3 regions of the Streptomyces sp. KR80 genome follow, and region 2 is predicted to be linked to each of the others. Evidence: riboswitches for the same ligand, from Rfam matches in the RefSeq annotation. Region 2 holds a riboswitch; each other region holds the start of a gene.
What was found. Region 2 has a riboswitch for cyclic di-AMP ahead of ACTWQI_RS29355 (M23 family metallopeptidase). Riboswitches for the same ligand answer to the same signal wherever they lie in the genome.
Positions count from the first base shown of each region.

Region 1 (2,215 bases), on a different contig from region 2:
CCCTGGCCCGGCACGCCGCCGAGGAGGCACGGCTCGCCCCGGCTAGTCGCTCTCACGAATGACGGGTGCCCCGGGTCTACGGCTGTGATCGCACCGTGTGCGGCTGCATTCCTTGGCCATCTGCGCGCACGAACCGGGCGTAGCCGACCACAGCACCGAGCCTGCCGGTAAATCTTCGATCCAGGGTGACCTGCATCAGGTCTTCACGCCGTGGTCCCGCAGCCAGTCCAGCGGGTCGATGGCCGAGCCGTATTTCGGGGTGGTGCGCACCTCGAAGTGCAGGTGAGGGCCGGTGACATTGCCGGTGGAGCCGGAGCGTGCGATGCGGTCGCCCTTGCCTACCGTGGTGCCCGATGACACATCGATCTGTGACAGATGCGCGTAGTGCGTGTACTCGCCGTCGTCGTGCCGGATGACGACCTCGTAGCCGAACGCGTCGTCCCGGCCCGTCGAGACCACGGTGCCGCCGGTGGCGGCCCTTACGGTGGTGCCGACCGGTACGGCGAAGTCCTGGCCGGTGTGGCCGTTGGACCAGAGGTCGCCGCTGTCTTCGAAGCCGGCGGTCAGGATGCCGCCGCTGACCGGGAGGACGGCGGTCGGGGCCGTCTCCTTCTTGTCCGAGCTGTACGAGGCTTGGGTGGCCGTCGTGGTGCTGGTGCTGGTCCCGGTGGGGCTGGTGTCGGTGGGGCCGTCGAGCGACAGTTTCTGTCCGATCGAGAGGAGGTCTGGGTCATCGCCTATGACGGACTTGTTGTCCTCGTACAGCTGCTGCCAGCCGCCCTCGATGCCTCGTTCCTCCGCGATGGTGGACAGGGTGTCGCCGGAGGCGACGGTGTAGGTGCCGCTGCCTCCGTCCAGGGCGTTGGCGGTACCGGCTCCGACAACCGGCAAGGCGAGGGTGGCGCCGGCGGCAGAGACGCGGCTGATGAGGCGCCGCGGGGTGCTCTGTGGGCGTGGGGCGCGGTGTCGTCCAACTGCAGACGTCATGGTGGCTCCGTACTCCGGACGCCTACGAGGTGAGCTGTCGGGTTCGGGCTGGAGGTTCGCCCGGCCGTGGGCTGTCACGGCTTCACCCCTAGCCGTCCGGTACGTACTCTCCGTACGGCGCGAGTGGGTCCCCCGCTCCTGCCCGGCGGTGTGGGGGTGACATGCTGCCGCGCGCCGGGGGCAGGATTCGGCGGTCCGGCCACGCGGTGTTCGTATTCGAACGCCGAGCACGTTAGAGGGGCCTTGGGGTCGAACACAAGCCTTTACAGGCGGATGCGCGATCAACTTGCTTTGGCGCGGTGGGAGTTCGGGATAGGTACGCACGATATCCCCGGCAAAGGGGGATGCCGGCGCAACGCGTTGGTTCGTTCATGCGGCCGGCTTCTCTCGTGAGGCGTCTGGTCGAACTGCGTCAGCATGTCGGTGTGAACAGCATCGCTATTCGTCCCGCCCTGCCCGATGATCTGGTCACTGTTGCTGAGCTTCGGTGGCAGTGGTTACTGGAGAAGGGAGAGACCCCGGTCACCTCGCGCGACGATTTCGTCGATCATTTCGTGACGTGGGCCCAGGAGGAGGCGTCCTCTCACCACTGCATGGTTATGGTCCGCGACGACGTGGTCATTGGCATGGCGTGGCTGGCGGTCACGCAGCGCGTGCCGAGCCCGCGTGCCCTCGAACGGTCATCGGGCGACCTGCAGTGTGTGTACGTGGTGCCGGAGGAGAGAGATACCGGCCTGGGTGGTCGGCTCATTGATGCGGTCTTGGCGCTCGCGCATGAACGTGGGCTTGAGCGTGTGACGGTTCACTCCAGCTCCCGGGCGATCTCGGCGTACTCCCGTCACGGCTTCGCCGTGTCCCCTCGACTGCTCCAGGCCGACGTTGCGCGCTCGAGCTCATGAGTGAACAGCTCTGCTGGGGCGCCGGGCGTTTGCTGTTCTGCGGCGGAGGCCGCCCCCCCCGGCATACTGATCCGCATGTCGTACGAGGAGCCCAATCCCCTGCGCCGGCTCTCCCTTGATGAGCTGCGCCTGCGTACCAGCATGAAGTGGCGGGCCTACCCGCCGGACGTGCTGCCGTTGTGGGTGGCGGAGATGGACGTACCGCTCGCCGAGCCCGTGGCGCGGGCGGTCTGCGAGGCGGTGGAGCTGGGGGACACGGGATACCCGACCGGGACGGAGTACGCCGAGGCGCTGGACGACTTCGCGCGGAAGCGGTGGGGCTGGGACGG
Region 1 is NZ_JBQQCD010000001.1:105,271-107,485, reverse strand. Features, by position in the region: gene ACTWQI_RS00480 (M23 family metallopeptidase) at 196-987, opposite strand; cyclic di-AMP (ydaO/yuaA leader) riboswitch at 991-1,154, opposite strand; gene ACTWQI_RS00475 (GNAT family N-acetyltransferase) at 1,413-1,886, shown strand; gene ACTWQI_RS00470 (MalY/PatB family protein) at 1,962-2,215, shown strand, end outside.
Region 1: linked by a shared signal. The riboswitch ahead of ACTWQI_RS00480 (M23 family metallopeptidase) and the one ahead of ACTWQI_RS29355 (M23 family metallopeptidase) in region 2 are both predicted to bind cyclic di-AMP.

Region 2 (2,215 bases):
GGAGGGACGGCAGGGGCTGCGGGCGTACGGGGACAGCGGTGTGGGGGCGGGACGTCAGACGCTGACGCCGCGCTCCCGCAGCCAGGCCACCGGGTCGATCGGGGAGTCGCCGCCCGGCCGGACCTCCAGGTGGAGGTGCGGACCGGTGACATTGCCCGTGGCGCCGACGCGGCCGATGGTGTCGCCGGTGGTCACCTTGCCCGAGGTGATGGTCATCGACGACAGGTGGCAGTACCAGATCTCGGTGCCGTCCTCCAGCGTGAGCACGATCCGGTAGCCGTAGGACCCGGCCCAACCCGCCTCGGTGACGGTGCCGGTGTGCACCGCCTTGACGGGGGTGCCGGTGGGTGCGGCGAAGTCCTGGCCGGTGTGGTTGTTGGACCACATGGATCCGGACTCGCCGAAGCTGGAAGTGAGGGTGTAGGAGGAGAGGGGGCGGGTGTACTGCTTGGCCAGCCTGGCCAGCCGCTCGGCCTCGGCCTTCTTCGCGGCCGCTTCCCTGGCCTTGCGCTCGGCCTCTGCCTTGGCCTTCCGCTTCGCCTCCTCGGCCTGCTCCTTCTGCTCGGCAGCCAGCTTCGCGGCCTTCGCGGCCGCGGCCTTCGCGGCGGCCTCGCGCTCCGCCGCCTCCGCCGCGCTCTGCTGCTGCTCGGCCTGGCGCATGATGCGGGCCCGCAGCGCCTCACCCGCGTCGGCGCCCTGGGCGGCCTCGTCGTCGGTGAGTCCGGCCGAGGACAGCGGCGTCGTGGTGGTGCCGGCCGGCGCTTCGGCCGCATCCGATGTGTCGTCGTCGGATATCAGGGAGCCGATGCCGGGCAGCGACGCGGCGTCCGGGAGCTTGTCCGAGACGGCCGACATGTCCGGCATCGAGATGGAGACCGGGGGCTTGTCCTGCGCGCTGGCCATGCCGCCCGCACCCACGGCGGCGAAGACTCCGACGCCGAGGACGGCGCTGCTGCGCGCCATGCCGCCACCACGCTGCTTGCCGACTCGGTGCCTGCCACGGACGGGGCCCACGGACTCCGCGGTCGGATTCCACTCGCCTTCTGCGGCGGCCGGGGGCTCCTCGCCGAACCCGGCGCCGTAACCCAGGGAATTCACCGGCTCGGACAGAGTCTCGGGGGCAGGGCTCTTGGACGCCACGCGGGCGGACTCCTTTCCTTCCTTCTCGCCTACCGGGTTAGCTGACGGGTTCGGAGTAGGAAGGTCTCCTACGGACCCCTCCGGAGAGGCGTCCGATTCACCCCAAGTGGGCCCCTCCTGTGCCGATATCAGCGGCAGGAGGATGGTTCCCCGGCTCCCTTGTGCTCAATGGTGCAGGTGGTACGGGATTAGGCTTCGGCGCACGGTGCCACCTCTTGTGGCGGCTGGGACAACCGCGCTGCGTTATCGAACGTTAATAGACCCGGGCCAGGGATTCCAAGCCGTTCGGTGTGATCCTTAAGGAAATTCGAAGGGACGAACCAGGGCACGGAATCTCTAATACGGGCGAGTTGAACCGCTGCGCCGAAACCCACGACAGCTGATCGTGCGTCAGTTGTGATGCGGAGGGGTGCCGTCCGATCACGGACCGTGAGAAGCGGGCGCCAGCTCCACCGTCAGCCGTCGCTCCGGCTGGCCGCGCCCCGGACGACTGACGGCCAGCAGCGCCATGTCGTCCGTCGAGCCACCCGCGGTGTGCCGGTCCACGTCCTCCACCAGCGCGTCGAGCAGGGCGTCCGGCCCGGAGAACAGCCGGCCGCGCAGCCGCTCCCGCGGGTCGTAGAAGACTCCTCGGGCGTCCCGGGCCTCGGTCACGCCGTCCGTGAACAGCAGCAGCGTGGCCCCCTCGGGGAAGGGGAATTCCGCCACGTGCTCCGGCCACTCGCCCAAGTCGCCCATCCCGAACGGCAGCGAGGCCCTGTCGGGACCGGCCTCCCGCAAGCTGCCGTCCGCGTACTGCAGAAGCGGGGAGGGATGGCCGCGATGGAGAAGGCGCACGGTGCCCGCCAGGGCGCCCTCGCCCGGCTCCGACCGCAGGGCGGCGGGCACGACGGGCGTCGCCTCAGCCAGCACCGCGGTGGTGAAGCCCTCCGCCTGCTCCAGTCCCTCGCGGCGCGCGGTCTCGCGCTGCAGCGCGCGCTCCAGCCGGACCGCGACCTCCTCCAGGGTCGTCTCCTGCTCGGCCGCCTCCCGGAAGGCACCGATGACGACGGCCACCATCTCGACCGCGTCCAGG
Region 2 is NZ_JBQQCD010000038.1:17,388-19,602, forward strand. Features, by position in the region: gene ACTWQI_RS29355 (M23 family metallopeptidase) at 55-1,140, opposite strand; cyclic di-AMP (ydaO/yuaA leader) riboswitch at 1,152-1,345, opposite strand; gene ACTWQI_RS29360 (PP2C family protein-serine/threonine phosphatase) at 1,561-2,215, opposite strand, start outside.

Region 3 (2,215 bases), on a different contig from region 2:
TACGGGGTGCTCGGCGAGGCGTCGACCGGCGCGGTGAAGCCGGAGGCGTTCTGCTTCGGCGCCTCCTGCCGCGGCTTCTCCGGCTTGGGAGCGGCGGGCTTGGGGGCCGGCGGCTTCGGCGTGGCCTCGGCCTTCCCGTCGCCGATGGAGAGCTTCTGACCCGGGAAGATCAGGTTCGGGTTGTCGCCGACGACCTCTCGGTTCTCCTCGTAGACCGTCTGCCAGCCGCCCGAGACCTGCTCAGCGGTGGCGATCTTGTAGAGGGAGTCGCCGGGGACGACGGTGTACGACTCGGGCTTCGCCCCACCCTTGTCAGCGGCGGGCTTGGACTCGGCCTTCTTCTCGGCCGGGGCGGACGCCTTCTTCCCCTGGGGGGAGACCTCGGGCGCGGGTCCGCCCTTGGTCAGGCCGGCCTTGCCCGAGCACACCGGCCAGGCGCCGGGGCCCTGGACCGCGAGCACCTTCTCGGCGATGGCGATCTGCTGCTCCTTGGACGCCAGGTCGGCCCGGGGCGCGTATTCGGTGCCGCCGAACTCGTTCCAGGTGTCCTGGGTGAACTGCAGTCCACCGTAGAAGCCGTTGCCGGTGTTGATGCTCCAGTTGCCGGTGCTCTCGCACTCCGCAACCTTGTCCCAGGTGTCGACGGAGGCGGCATTCGCGTGGCTGACGCCTATGAAGGGGAGCGCGATACCGGCGCCGCCCGCGGCGGCGGCTGTATAGGCTCGGGAAACTCGACTTGGCTTGTAACGGCGGTGACGACCGCGTGCAGACATAGGGATCTTCCTCTCCTACGCCTGCGAGGTGAGCTGTCGGGTTCGGGCTGGAGTTGCCCGGCCGCGCCCTGACCAGCGCCTTGCGCTGCGGCACGTCTTCACCCCAAGCCGCGCCTCACAAATTCGCGAGGTACGGCACTTACCTGGTTCCCCCGCTCCTGCCGTGGTGCGTTGTGGTTCTCCTTCGGCCGGCGGCAGGACTCGGCGCTCCGGCAGAAGGCCGCCCACCCTTTCGATGGGCAGGCAGCGCAAAACTAGACGCATCAATTTCTTCGCGACAAGTAGCGGGTATTCCGCGGATTGCTTTATCGGAGATCCATTTGGCGTGGTGTCACGCTGCGCTGCCGCCCCTTGCCCGAGAGCGATAGGCATTACTACGGAACGACTCCTCACCATCGGCGAGCTGTAACCGAGTTGGGGGATGTGCCCCTTTCGTGCACCCAGCAGCGCATGAACACAGGATTGTTCTGTGAGATGGCTCACCTGGGGCCGATTGTCCGATTTAGCAGAGGTGTTCACGTTTGCTGTATTGAAGCTATTAGCAGCCTCTTTGGTGCTCATGGATGTATCCGGCGAATCGGATGAATAACCCTTATCGCCGCCCGGCGTACCGAGGCGAAAGCCGCTGCCCACTATCGTGAGAGCCCCCGGTCGCGAACCTTCGGAGTCGGTGTGGAGAGAGCGGACGAGCTGATCGACGCTTCGCTGGTGACCTCACCGGCACCCCGAGCACCCCTAGCCCGGAGAAGATCCCTCGACCAGTCCGCGTGGACCCTCGCGGCTACCACGGCGCTCCTCCTCGGTGCCGCATTCGCCGTGGCCAAGGGGGTCGGCGGCCTCAACGCGCCCGCCTTACAGGCGTGGCGGACCATCTGCGTCGCGATCGTGGTCCAGGCCCTGCCGTTCCTGCTGCTGGGTACGGCGCTCTCGGGAGCCATCAACGCGTTCGTTCCCGCCCATGTCTTCAGCAGGGTCCTCCCCCGGAAGCCCGCGCTCGCCGTTCCCGTGGCGGGCGCCGCCGGCGTCGTCCTGCCCGGCTGCGAGTGCGCGTCGGTGCCGGTGGCGGGGAGCCTGATCCGCCGCGGGGTCGCCCCCGCCGCCGCGCTCACCTTCCTCCTGTCCGCTCCAGCGGTGAATCCGGTCGTCCTCACCGCGACGGCCGTCGCCTTCCCCGGTCGGCCCGAGATGGTGGTGGCGCGGTTTCTCGCCTCGCTGATCACGGCCGTGGTCATGGGGTGGCTGTGGATCCGGCTGGGCCGTGCGGAGTGGCTGCGGCTACCGGTCCGCACCGGCGGGCACCGGCCGGGGCACAGCCGGTGGGAGGAGTTCCGGCTCGGCTTCCAGCACGACTTCCTGCACGCGGGCGGCTTCCTGGTCCTGGGGGCGATGGCCGCGGCAACCTTCAATGTCGCCGTGCCGCACTCGGTGCTGGACACCTTCTC
Region 3 is NZ_JBQQCD010000012.1:71,407-73,621, forward strand. Features, by position in the region: gene ACTWQI_RS18340 (transglycosylase family protein) at 1-773, opposite strand, end outside; cyclic di-AMP (ydaO/yuaA leader) riboswitch at 777-954, opposite strand; gene ACTWQI_RS18345 (permease) at 1,446-2,215, shown strand, end outside.
Region 3: linked by a shared signal. The riboswitch ahead of ACTWQI_RS18340 (transglycosylase family protein) and the one ahead of ACTWQI_RS29355 (M23 family metallopeptidase) in region 2 are both predicted to bind cyclic di-AMP.